Regions from separate parts of the Kitasatospora sp. NBC_01300 genome, predicted to be linked through region 2. Evidence: riboswitches for the same ligand, from Rfam matches in the RefSeq annotation. Region 2 holds a riboswitch; each other region holds the start of a gene.
What was found. Region 2 has a riboswitch for cobalamin ahead of OG556_RS36760 (prenyltransferase/squalene oxidase repeat-containing protein). Riboswitches for the same ligand answer to the same signal wherever they lie in the genome.
Positions count from the first base shown of each region.

Region 1: linked by a shared signal. The riboswitch ahead of OG556_RS24780 (cobalamin biosynthesis protein) and the one ahead of OG556_RS36760 (prenyltransferase/squalene oxidase repeat-containing protein) in region 2 are both predicted to bind cobalamin.
Region 3: linked by a shared signal. The riboswitch ahead of OG556_RS12920 (ribonucleoside-diphosphate reductase subunit alpha) and the one ahead of OG556_RS36760 (prenyltransferase/squalene oxidase repeat-containing protein) in region 2 are both predicted to bind cobalamin.
Region 4: linked by a shared signal. The riboswitch ahead of OG556_RS12780 (FecCD family ABC transporter permease) and the one ahead of OG556_RS36760 (prenyltransferase/squalene oxidase repeat-containing protein) in region 2 are both predicted to bind cobalamin.

Region 1 is NZ_CP108408.1:5,578,065-5,580,902, forward strand. Features, by position in the region: gene OG556_RS24775 (cobyric acid synthase) at 1-611, opposite strand, end outside; gene OG556_RS24780 (cobalamin biosynthesis protein) at 608-1,576, opposite strand; cobalamin riboswitch at 1,684-1,816, opposite strand; gene OG556_RS24785 (alpha/beta hydrolase family protein) at 2,101-2,838, shown strand, end outside.
Region 2 is NZ_CP108409.1:709,211-712,048, forward strand. Features, by position in the region: gene OG556_RS36760 (prenyltransferase/squalene oxidase repeat-containing protein) at 1-1,822, opposite strand, end outside; cobalamin riboswitch at 1,926-2,056, opposite strand; cobalamin riboswitch at 2,147-2,223, shown strand; gene OG556_RS36765 (hypothetical protein) at 2,435-2,838, shown strand, end outside.
Region 3 is NZ_CP108408.1:2,937,223-2,940,060, forward strand. Features, by position in the region: gene OG556_RS12915 (hypothetical protein) at 1-724, opposite strand, end outside; cobalamin riboswitch at 1,168-1,310, shown strand; gene OG556_RS12920 (ribonucleoside-diphosphate reductase subunit alpha) at 1,502-2,838, shown strand, end outside.
Region 4 is NZ_CP108408.1:2,903,728-2,906,565, reverse strand. Features, by position in the region: gene OG556_RS12785 (ABC transporter ATP-binding protein) at 1-278, opposite strand, end outside; gene OG556_RS12780 (FecCD family ABC transporter permease) at 278-1,360, opposite strand; cobalamin riboswitch at 1,450-1,589, opposite strand; gene sodN (superoxide dismutase, Ni) at 1,678-2,073, opposite strand; gene sodX (nickel-type superoxide dismutase maturation protease) at 2,297-2,731, shown strand; gene OG556_RS12765 (CGNR zinc finger domain-containing protein) at 2,778-2,838, opposite strand, start outside.

The sequences.
Region 1 (2,838 bases), on a different replicon from region 2:
AGCCGCGCGTCGCCGCGGAACTTGTTGACGAACCAGCCGGCCACGTGCCGCTGGTCCTCCGCCGACAGCAGCGCCAGCGTCCCGTACATCGCCGCGAAGACGCCGCCGCGGTCGATGTCCCCGACCACCACCACCGGCAGCCCGGCGGCCGTGGCCAGGCCCATGTTGGCGATGTCCCGGTCCCGCAGGTTGATCTCGGCGGGCGAGCCGGCGCCCTCGCAGACCACCACCTCGTAGCGGCGGCGCAGGTCCGCCAGGCACTCCAGCGACCGTTCCAGCAGGACGGGCTTGCGCTCGCGGTAGTCCAGCGCGCCGACCTCGGCGACCGGCCGGCCCAGCAGCACCACCTGGCTGCGGCCGTCCGCGCCCGGCTTCAGCAGCACCGGGTTCATCGCCGCCTCCGGCTCCACCCGGGCCGCCTGCGCCTGCATCGCCTGCGCCCGGCCGATCTCGGCGCCGTCGGCGGTGACGAAGGAGTTCAGCGACATGTTCTGTGCCTTGAACGGCGCGACCCGCACCCCCTGCCGGGCCAGCCAGCGGCAGATGCCCGCGGTCACCACGCTCTTGCCCGCGTCCGAGGTCGTCCCGGCGACCAGCAGTGCGTTGCTCATGCCCTTCCCCTCCACCGTGTCGTCAGCAAGCGCAGCGCGACGTGCCCCGCGACCGTCGTACCCAGGGCCAGCGCGCCCACCCGCCGGGAGAGCACGCAGGCCCGCTCGATGTCGTCCACCGTCACCGGCCGCAACTCCGCGCCGAGCACCGGCCGGTGCTCCACCCGCTCCCCGTACTGGAGGGTTCCGCCCAGCCGGACGCCCACCGCGCCCGCGAAGGCCGCCTCCGCCTGGCCCGCGTTCGGGCTCGGGTGCGCCGAACCGTCCCGCCGCCAGACCCGCCAGGCCGTTTTCGGCTGCGGCGCGGCGGCCACCGTGAGCAGTGCCGTCAGTCGGGCGCCCGGCCAGCCCGCCACGTCGTCCAGCCGGGCCGAGGCCCAGCCGAACCGGGCGTACCGCGGCGAGCGGTGGCCGACCATCGCGTCCAGCGTGTTCACCGCGCGGAACGCCAGCAGCCCCGGGGTGCCCGCCAGGGTGCCCCAGACCAGCGCGTTCACCACGGCGTCCGCCGTGTTCTCGGCCACCGACTCGACCACCGCGCGGGCGATCTGAGGCCCGTCCAGCGCGCTCGGGTCCCGCCCGCACAGGTGCGGCAGCCGCTCCCGCGCGGCCGTCAGGTCGCCGGTGGCCAGCGACCGGCCGATGGTGCGCGCCTCCCGGGTCAGCGAGGTGCCGCCCAGCACCGTCCAGGTCGCGGCGGCCGCCAGTGCGGCCCGGCCCAGCGGACGCCGGCCCACCGTACGGTCCAGGGCCACCGCGCCGGCCGCGACCGCGCCCACGCACAGTGCCGTGTACCCGGCGCCGGCCACCCGGTCGTCCTGCCACACCCGCCGCTCCAGCCGGGTCGCCGCACTGCCGAAGACGGCCACCGGGTGGCCGCGCCGGGGGTCGGCGAAGCGGGCGTCCGCGGCGAAGCCCGCGACGGCGCCGAGCGCGAACGCGGCGGCGCGGGTCAGCGGGCGCACGGCGGGTTCGGCGGAAGGCCGCGTGGGGTCCGGCGGGGCGGGGCAGCCTGCATCGCGTGCGTGTCCTCACTCAGGGTCCGCGCCCTGGATCGACGTACCGGGGGCGAGAGTCTCCTGGCTTCCGGGTCGGACGCACCCCCGGGCCTTCCAGCGGCTTCTGACGGCCCGCCGTGGCGATGTTCCGAGCGTGCTCCCCGGTGACAGTGGCGGGACCGCGCCGGACTCGCACCGGCTTCCTCTGCATGCCTCCGTTTGGCCCCAGGATCCCATCACGCGGCCGAACCGGGAGTCAACCGAGGTCACGGAGGGGTTGGTCACACCTCGGAGCCCCGTCGCCACCTCCGATCCGCCCACCCCGCCAGAGGACCGCCCGCCTGTCGCCCGCCCCGCCCGGCGCCCCGCCGTGCCCCGGACGGCCCAGCCCGGTGGCCGCCCGCGCGGCCCCCCGGTGAACTGGTGCCCGAACACCGTCCGAACACCGCCCGGACACCGTCCGGTCCAAGACCAGCAGAGCGGGGAGCGATATGCGTTGGGGAACCGCGGCCGTCGTGGCGGCCGCCGTCGTCGGCGCCGGGGCCGCCGTCCTGGTGATCGGCCGTCGGGCCTCCGAACGGCTGGTCCACCCGGCGAGCGCCGCCCGGGAGTCCGGCCCCGTCCTGGTGCGGAGCCTGGCCGCGGGCCGGATCACCTTCAACCGCCGCCCCGAGAGCCTGCGCCCCGGCCGCTGGGCCGTGGAATGGGACGACCACGGCCACGCCGTCGTCGAGGACGTCCTGCACAGCGACGAGCACGGCGTCACCCGCCGCCTCGTCCGCGCCGACCGGGGCACCCTCACCCCCGGCACCGAGGTCCGCTTCACCCCCCGCGTCCACCTCGGCGACCCCACCGAGGCGCTCGGCCTCCCCTTCACCGACACCGCCGCCGACGGCGAACTCGGCGCCCTCCCCGCCTGGCGCCTCGCCGGCAAACGCGGCACCTGGGTGATCCTCGTCCACGGCCCCGGCGCCGACCGGCAGCAGACCCTCCCGGTCCTCCCCGTCCTCGACCGCCTCGCCCTGCCGGCCCTCGTCGTCACCTACCGGGGCGACCAGGGCGCCCCCGCCTCGCCGGACGGGCTCGGCCACTTCGGCGAGACCGAGTGGCGCGACGTCGAGTCGGCGGTCCGGCTCGCCCTCGACAGCGGCGCCGGCCGGGTCATCCTGTACGGCTGGTCCCTCGGCGCCACCATGGCCCTCCAGACGGCCGCCCGCTCGGCCTGGGCC
Region 2 (2,838 bases):
TCCTGCGCAGCGCGGCGTCGTCGGTGCCGGTGGCCGCGAGGGCGTAGGCGCCGTCGATGGTGAGGCCGAAGTCGGCGAAGGCCGGGAAGCCCTCGTAGTAGCGGCCGTTGATCAGGCGGGACGGGTCGGTGAGGTAGGCGCTGCCCTTGGCGGCGTCGGGGGCCCTCCCGGCGGGCAGGGTCGGCGGCGTGCCGGCGGGCGTGGTGGGCGTCGTCGGGGTGGTGGCGGGCGTGGTGGCGGGCGTCGTCGGCGGCGTGCCGGCGTCCGGGTTGTGCCGGACGCTGGTGAGGTCGGTGCCGGTCAGGGCCAGGATCGCCTGCTCGGTGGCGGCCGGGTCCGGGTCGGTGGTCGACGCGTCGGGACCGAAGCCGCCGTCCGGGCCCTGCCGGGCGGCGAGCCAGGCCGTGGCGGCGGTTCGGCGGGTGTCCTGCCCGGTGGCCCTGAACGCCTGGGCCGCGCTCGCGGTGCTGATGGTGTCGCCGGGGGCGCCGAGGTACGGGAGGAGGGATCCGTCGGCCTGCTGTCCGGCCGCGAGCTGGTCCGAAGCCTTCTTCGCGGCCGTCTCGTACCCGGGGGCCGTACGCAGGGCGAGGACCGCGAGGCCGGTGGTGAGCGGGTCGGACTCGCAGTGCTCGCCGGCGACGATCATCGATCCGGCCACCCCGCCGTCGGCGCACTGGAGCGCCGTGAAGCGGGCGAGCGTCGGGGCGGGTGGCGTGACGCCGGCGCGCTGGAGGGCGATGACGCCGAGGGACTGGACCCACGGCGAGGCCGCGCCGAGGAAGTCCCCGGCCGCGGTGCACTTGCCGTTCTCCCCCGCCGCCGCGCAGACGTGGCCGGTGAGCGCGACGATCAGGTCCCGGCCGCCGAAGGCCCGGGGATCGCCACCGGTGCTCTCGGCGACGAGGGCCAGCAGTGCGGCGGCCCTCGCATCGGGTCGGCCGGCCGGACCGTCGGGATACAGGAAGGCGTCGGTGTGGGCGGCGAGGAAGGCGACCGTCCTGCGCAGCGCCGGGTCCTGCGTGCCGGCGGCGGCGAGGGCGATGGCGGTGAGGGCGGTCCGGGGGTAGTCCGGCCCCTCGACGGCCCAGTTCTCCATGTGGTCGCCGCCGACGAGCTGACGGGCCAGCCAGGCCGCGGCGGCCGCCGGGTCACCGGTGGCGGACGGCCCGGTCGGGGTCGGGGTCGGGGTCGACGTCGGGCTCGGGGTCGCCGAGGGCGACAGCGAGGCGGACGGCGAAGCCGACGAGCCGCCGCTCTTCGCCCTCACGGAGTCCGGAGTGAAGCCCGGTGCCCCGCTGGTGCCGCCGATGTCCGTGCCGCCGTACACCCAGGCCTCGACCTCGCCGGGTCTGGGCTTCTGCGTCCCGGCGCCGAACCGGCTGTAGGACCAGGCCTGTTGGCCGGGTTCGGCGATCCAGTACGACCAGTACGCGGTGGCCTGCGGGGTGTTGACGCAGGGTTCCTCGGCCGGCGTCGGGTACTGGGTACCGCTGTTGAAGGTCCCGGTTCCGAGGCGGCAGATGAAGGCGGGTCCGTCGTGCTCGGTTCCGGTGGTGGTGAAGCCGGCGGCGTGCAGCAGGTTCATCCCGGTCGTGGGGTGGGCGTCGCAGCCCCGGACGACGCCGCCGCCCCAGTGGGTGAAGTCGACGGCGACGATCGCGCCCGACGTCGCCGTGCACTGCTCGATCGGGTCGGCGGCCGCGGTGCCGGGGCGCCCGAACAGGACGCTTCCGCAGGCGGCGACCGCGACAGCACCGGCGACCACCAAGGAGGCGAGGTCCCGGTTCCTGTGACGTGTGCGACTGCTGCTGACCCTCACGACGACTCCCTGGTCGGTCGACGCAGGACGCAACGGCGCAGCCGACGGCCCCCTGGGCAGGGGCCGTCCGGACCGCGTCGTAGTCCGCGACGACGCAAGTGCTCTGTGAACAGGCCCCCGATCCAGGCATTCCGGCTCACCCACCACAGGTGGGTCCACGGTTGCGGGTCAGCGCCGGAGTTGGACCGGCTTCCCCTGAATGCCGAGGGCAAAAAATCGGTTCATCAGACCACGCCGTTCGAACGGGAGTCAACGGGGCGTCATATCGATTACGTCACCTCGTGGGCCGGTGCGCCGTGCGGTAGCGTCCGCGGTGGCCGAGCGGGGGAACCCGGTGCGAATCCGGGGCTGACGCGCAGCGGTGTGGGGTGGCGATCGCGCCGCCCTGAGCCCGAATGCCCACCCGGCCACGCACCATGGCGAAAGCCGGCCCACGCGATCCGGGCGGCGACCGCTCCGGCAGTCGCGCGCCCTCCAACGGACGCCGGAGCTCCGGGGCAGGGTCGGCGCCCGCCACCCCAAGGAGCCTGTCCCGTGTCCCTCCTCGCCCCCTCGCGGACCACCCCCTCGCGGACCACCCCTGCCCGCGCCGCCTCCGCCGCCACCGTCGCCCTGACGGCCGGCGCGCTCCTGCTCTCCGCCGTCCCCGCCCACGCGACGGCCAGCCCGACCCAGATAGCCACCTCGAAGAGCACCGGCGTCACCTACCTGAAGTCGCTCCAGGCCGCCGACGGCAGCTACGTCACCGGTGGCGGGCTCTCCAACGAGTGGGCGTTCAGCGCACTCGCGGCCGCCGGCACGGCCGCCACGGACGTCACCCCCGGCGGCGACCCCACCAAGAACGCCCGCCTGGTGTACCGCGGCCAACTCGCCGCCCCGGGCTGGCCGAGCGCCTCGCCGGTCGTCACGGACTACGAGCGCGGCATCCTCAACGCCTACGCCGCCGGCATCGACCCCGCCCGGGTCGGCCCGGGCCGCAACCTCGTCGCCGACCTCGCCGCCTACTGGCAGACCGC
Region 3 (2,838 bases), on a different replicon from region 2:
CCGCGCTGTCGCCGGAGACGTAGGTCGCCCGGAGCACCTTCTGGCAGCCCTGGTCACCGAGGACCTTGCCGAGCCCGCCGGTCGTCGAGTTCCCGTCCCAGCAGGGCGAGTCCAGCGAGACGAAGGTCCGGTTCCAGGTGGCGCCGTTGACCGTCACCTGGAGCGCGGAGAACAGTGCCCCCGCGTCCTGCGGCGCCGGGTCGGTGGCGGCCTCCCAGATCGGCTTCGACGGGTCGTCCGGCGCGCCGCCCGGGGTGCCGGACGGGTTCCCGCCCGGGGTCGCGGCGGCACTGGGCGCGGCGCTCTGGGCGGCACCCGATGCGGCGGAGGACGGCCGGCTGGAGGCCGAGGTGACCGGCCCGGCGACCGGCTTGTCGTCGCCGCCCTTCGTCAGCAGCACCGCCCCGCCCGCGATCAGTCCGCCGACCACGACGACCCCGACCGCCACGCCGAGGGCCCGCAGCCGGCGGCGGCGCTTGCCGTCCGCCGCGTTGCGGTCCGCCAGCGCCTCCCAGTTCGGCTCGGAGCGCTGCGGCGCCTGGGGCTGCGGGTACGACTGCGGGTGCTGCTGGGGATGCGGCTGGGAGTGTGCCTGCGGGTGCTGCTGGGGGTACGCCTGGGGGTTCGGCTGCCACTGCTGCCCCGGCTGCGGCAGCGGAGGCTGCCCCGGCGGACCGGGCGGACCGGGCGGACCGGGCGGCGCCACCGGCGGCGCGGGCGGCACCGGAGGCCCGTACGAGGCCGGCGGCGGCCCGAAGCCCCCGCTCGGCGGCAACACCGGGCCGGGCACCACCGGCGGCTGCTGACCGTGCGCGCCCCCCGGCCCGGTGGGAGGCGTTCCCTGCGGACCCTGCCCGGGTGCGCCAGTTCCGTCGCTCACGCGCCCCCTCGCTTCGCTCGATGATCGCTTCGCGAAACGCGCCCCTCGGCGCTTCGCCCGCTCATGCGCCCAGATCGTAGGGCATGCCCCCGGCAACCGGTCCGCCCGGTGACCGTTCCGTATCGAAACCAGGACGACGGGGCCCGGAATCAGGGCGCCAGGGGCTCGGAATCGGGGCGCCGGGAGCCCGGATCCGAGGCGCCCCAAGGCCCCGACCCGCCTCCTCCCGGCACCCCCGGTTATCGCTCCGACACACCGCGCCGTACTACATGTGGGGTCGCATCAGAGAGACACCACTAGATGTATGCTCAATCCTGCTGTCGATGCAGGGGAACCCGGTGCGAATCCGGGACTGCCCCGCAGCGGTGAGCGGGCGGCTCCAGCAGCCGCACCGCGAGTCCGAGTACCTGCCGACGGTGTGCGCACGGGCCCTCCCGCAGAGGCCGCGCCAGCACGAGAACTACCTTCCGGGCCTCGCGGGCGGGCCGGGGACGCCACTGTCGCGCGACGCTTCCTGCGTACGTGCCGTGCTCCCCTGCCCCGAACGGCCCGGTACCCCCCGAGCACCACCGCCGATCGCCGCCAGGAGAGAGCGCCTTGACCACCGCTGCCTCAGCCACCCTGCCCGCCCAGGGCACCGGCCCCGCCCCCACCGACCCGACGGTCTCCGACCCCGGTGGCGCGCTCCTTCGGCTGCTCACCGACCGCAGCGTCGATCTCCCCCAGGTGGACCCCGGCCATGTCGCCGCCGCCGCGCTGCGCGGCCGCCACGCCGGCTCGGACTTCGCCGAGCTGCGCGGGCTGGCCGTGGACGCCGCCGCGTCGATGATCGCCGAGGACCCCCAGTACTCGAAGCTCGCCGCCCGGCTGCTCGCCCTGGAGATCGTCGACGAGGCGAACAGCCAGGGCTCGCGCTCCTTCGCCGCCTCGATCGCCGTCGGCCACGCCGAGGGCCTGATCGGCGACACCACCGCCGCCTTCGTCGCCAAGCACGCCGCCGCCCTGGACGCGCTGATCGACGCCCACGGCGACGACCGCTTCGAGTACTTCGGCCTGCGCACCGTGCAGTCCCGCTACCTGCTGCGCCACCCGATCACCCGCAAGGTCATCGAGACCCCGCAGCACTTCCTGCTCCGCGTCGCCTGCGGCCTGGCGGTCGGCGACAGCGAGCAGTCGGTGCGCGAGGTCGCCGAGCTGTACGGCCTGATGAGCCGGCTGGAGTACCTGACCTCCTCGCCGACCCTGTTCAACTCCGGCACCCGGCACCCGCAGATGTCGAGCTGCTACCTGCTCGACTCCCCGCTGGACAACCTGGACTCGATCTACAACCGCTACGCGCAGATCGCCCGGCTGTCCAAGCACGCCGGCGGCATCGGCCTGTCCTACTCGCGCATCCGCTCGCGCGGCAGCCTGATCCGCGGCACCAACGGCAAGTCCAACGGCATCGTCCCGTTCCTGCGCACCCTCGACTCCTCGGTCGCCGCCGTCAACCAGGGCGGCCGCCGCAAGGGCGCGGCCTGCGTCTACCTGGAGACCTGGCACGCCGACATCGAGGAGTTCCTGGAGCTCCGCGACAACACCGGCGAGGAGGCGCGGCGCACCCACAACCTCAACCTGGCGCACTGGATCCCGGACGAGTTCATGCGCCGGGTCAACGCCAACGAGGACTGGTCGCTGTTCTCCCCCGCCGACGTGCCCGAGCTCGTCGACCTGTGGGGCTCCGACTTCGACGAGGCCTACCGCAAGGCCGAGCTGGCCGGCAAGGCCGTGCGCACCATCCCCGCGCAGACCCTGTACGCCCGGATGATGCGCACCCTGGCGCAGACCGGCAACGGCTGGATGACCTTCAAGGACGCCTCCAACCGCGCCGCCAACCAGACCGCGCTCCCCGGCCGCACGGTGCACTCCTCGAACCTGTGCACCGAGATCCTCGAGGTCACGGACGACTCCGAGACCGC
Region 4 (2,838 bases), on a different replicon from region 2:
ACCGTGAAGTCGAACTCGGCGGAGTGCTCCTGGGGGAGTGCGGCCACCCGCCGGGCGGCCTCGCGCGTGGTCAGCGCGTGCAGGTCCGCGCCGTCCAGCCGGACGGCCCCGGCGGCCGGCCGCAGCGCCCGGTAGACGCAGCGCAGCAGCGTCGACTTGCCGCTGCCGTTCGGCCCGACCAGCCCGACCACCTGCCCGGCGGCGGCGTCCAGGGTGACGTCGTGGACCAGCCGGGCGCCGGCCAGCTCGACCGAGACGGAGTCCAGGGCGAGATCCATCAGCGGCCTCCGAAGGAATAGCCGCGACGGCGCATCAGCAGCAGGAAACAGGGCACCCCGAGCACCGCGGTGACCACCCCGACCGGCAGTTCGGCGGGCGCCAGCAGGGTGCGCGAGACGATGTCCACCCAGACCAGCAGCAGCGCCCCGGCGAGCGGCGCGACCAGCAGCACCCGGCGGTGCCCGGCGCCGACCAGCATCCGGGCCAGGTGCGGCACCATCAGCCCGACGAAGCCGATCGCCCCGCTGACGGCCACCACCGTGCCGGTGACGGCGGCGGTCACCACGAACAGCTCGCGGCGCAGCCGATCCGGGTCCACGCCCAGCGAGGCGGCCGTCTCGTCGCCCATCGCGAGCGCGTCCAGCCGGCCGGCGGAGCAGGCCAGGTACGCCAGGCCGGCCAGCACGGTGGCGGCGGCGATCGGCACCGAGCCCCAGGTGGCGCCGCCGAGGCTGCCGAGCAGCCACATCATGGCGTCCCGGGCGGCCTCGCCGCGGGCGGCCGCGAAGACCATCAGCGCGGTGACGGCGGAGAAGCCGTAGGAGAGCGCGGTGCCGGTGAGCACCAGCCGCAGCGGGGTGAGCCCGTAGGCCGTGCGCGCCGCGAGGTAGACCAGCACCATGGCGACCAGCGCGGAGCCGAACGCGGAGGCCGAGATCGCCCACACCCCGAGCGAGGCGAAGGCGCCGAGCAGCAGCACGGCGTTGGCGCCGACGGCCGCGCCGGAGGAGATGCCGAGCACGAACGGGTCGGCCAGCGCGTTGCGCACCAGGGCCTGGACGGCGACCCCGGTGGCGGCCAGCCCGGCGCCGACCACGGCGGCCAGTACGGCGCGCGGCAGCCGGATCTCCCAGACGATCGCGTAGGCGGCGGCCTCCTCCGCCTCCAGCCGTCCGCCCGTCAGCCCGGCGGCCAGCAGCCGCAGGGCGCGGGGCAGGCCGATCCCGGAGGCGCCCAGTGCCACGCCGCAGAGCAGCGAGAGCAGCAGGGCGGCGGCCAGGCCGACGGCGAGCGGGAGGGCGGGTATTCGGCGGGCGGGCGGGCTCGTTGCGCCACTGCCCGCGGCTGCGGTGCTGCTCACGGTGCGCCTTGCCTCGGGCCGCGGGTGCGCGGGGGAGGCACCGGTCGGGGGCGGGTCCGGGCGCCATCCCCTCGCAGTCCACGGCGAGTTGTCGGGAGTTCAGCGGCCGGGGGCGATCGGGCTGGCGCGGCCACCAGGGCCGCGCTCACCGTTGCGGGTCAGCGCCGGATTCGCACCGGACTTCCCCCTCGGACGCCCTGGCAGCATAACAGTCGTAAAGGCTAGGCAACCCTTACCGGGCCCGGATGGGGCGTGGACGCACGACCGCCCCCGTCCGGGCTCGCGGACGGGGGCGGTCGGGTGGCGACGCGTCAGGCTCAGGCCTGCTTGGTCTCCCAGAAGATCTTGTCGACCTCGGCGATCAGGTCCAGCAGGGCCTGGCCGGTGGCGGGGTCGGTGGACGCCTTGGCGGCCGAGGCGGCCTTCAGGGTGTCGTTGATCAGCTGGTGCAGCTGCGGGTACTTCTCGAAGTGCGGGGCCTTGAAGTAGTCGCTCCACAGCACCGAGATGTGGTGCTTGACGGCCTCGGCACGCTGCTCCTTGATGATCAGGGCGCGGGTGCGGAAAGCCGGGTCCTCGTTGGCCTGGTACTTCTCCTGGGTGCCCTTGACCGACTCGGCCTCGATCCGGGCCTGCGCCGGGTCGTACACGCCGCAGGGCAGGTCACAGTGGGCGTGGGCGGTGGCGCGCGGTGCAAACAGACGAGAGAACATGGGAGTCCTTCCTTAGATCGTCTTCCCGCGCCCGAGATTACCCTTCCGCACCCGGGGTTTCGCGATCGGGCGGTGGGCCTAGGGCAAAAGGCGGACCCGGAACCGGGGTAATCCGGACATCGAACGGATCGAACGGGGTGACGGTCCGTACGGCAGACTGGGACCGGGCGGTCCGGGAGGAGGAGTCGTGGCGCGGAGCACGGAACCGGCGGGCGCGGAGCCGATGGGCACGGAACCCCGGGGGCGGGGCGGCGGCGCGGTGCCGTTCGGGCTGGTCGACGTGGCGGGCCCGTCGATGGTCCCGACCCTGCGCGAGGGCGACCAGCTGCTGGTGCGCTACGGCGCGCCGATCCGGCCCGGCGCGGTGGTGCTCTTCCGGCACCCCTTCCAGCAGGACCTGCTGGTGGTGAAGCGGGCCGCCGAGCGGCGTCCGAGGGGCTGGTGGCTGCTGTCCGACAACCGGCCGGTGGACAGCGACAGCCGCAGCTACGGCCCGGTCCCGGACGAGCTGGTGCTCGGCCGGGTGCTGCTGCGGCTGCGCCCGCGCCCGGCCTGGCTGGCGCCGGGGCGGCGGCTGGAGCGGCTGCTGCTGGGCACCCGGCTGGCCCGGGTGCCGGGCCTGGCCCGCCGCCTGGGCGTCTGGGCGGACGAGCTCTGACCCCCTGAGTCCTGCCCTGCCCTGCCCTGCCCTGCCCGGCCAGTGCCTAGCCGGCGGCGCCGAGTGCCGCGGCCTCGGCCTCCTGGCGCTTGCGGGCCCGGTACGCG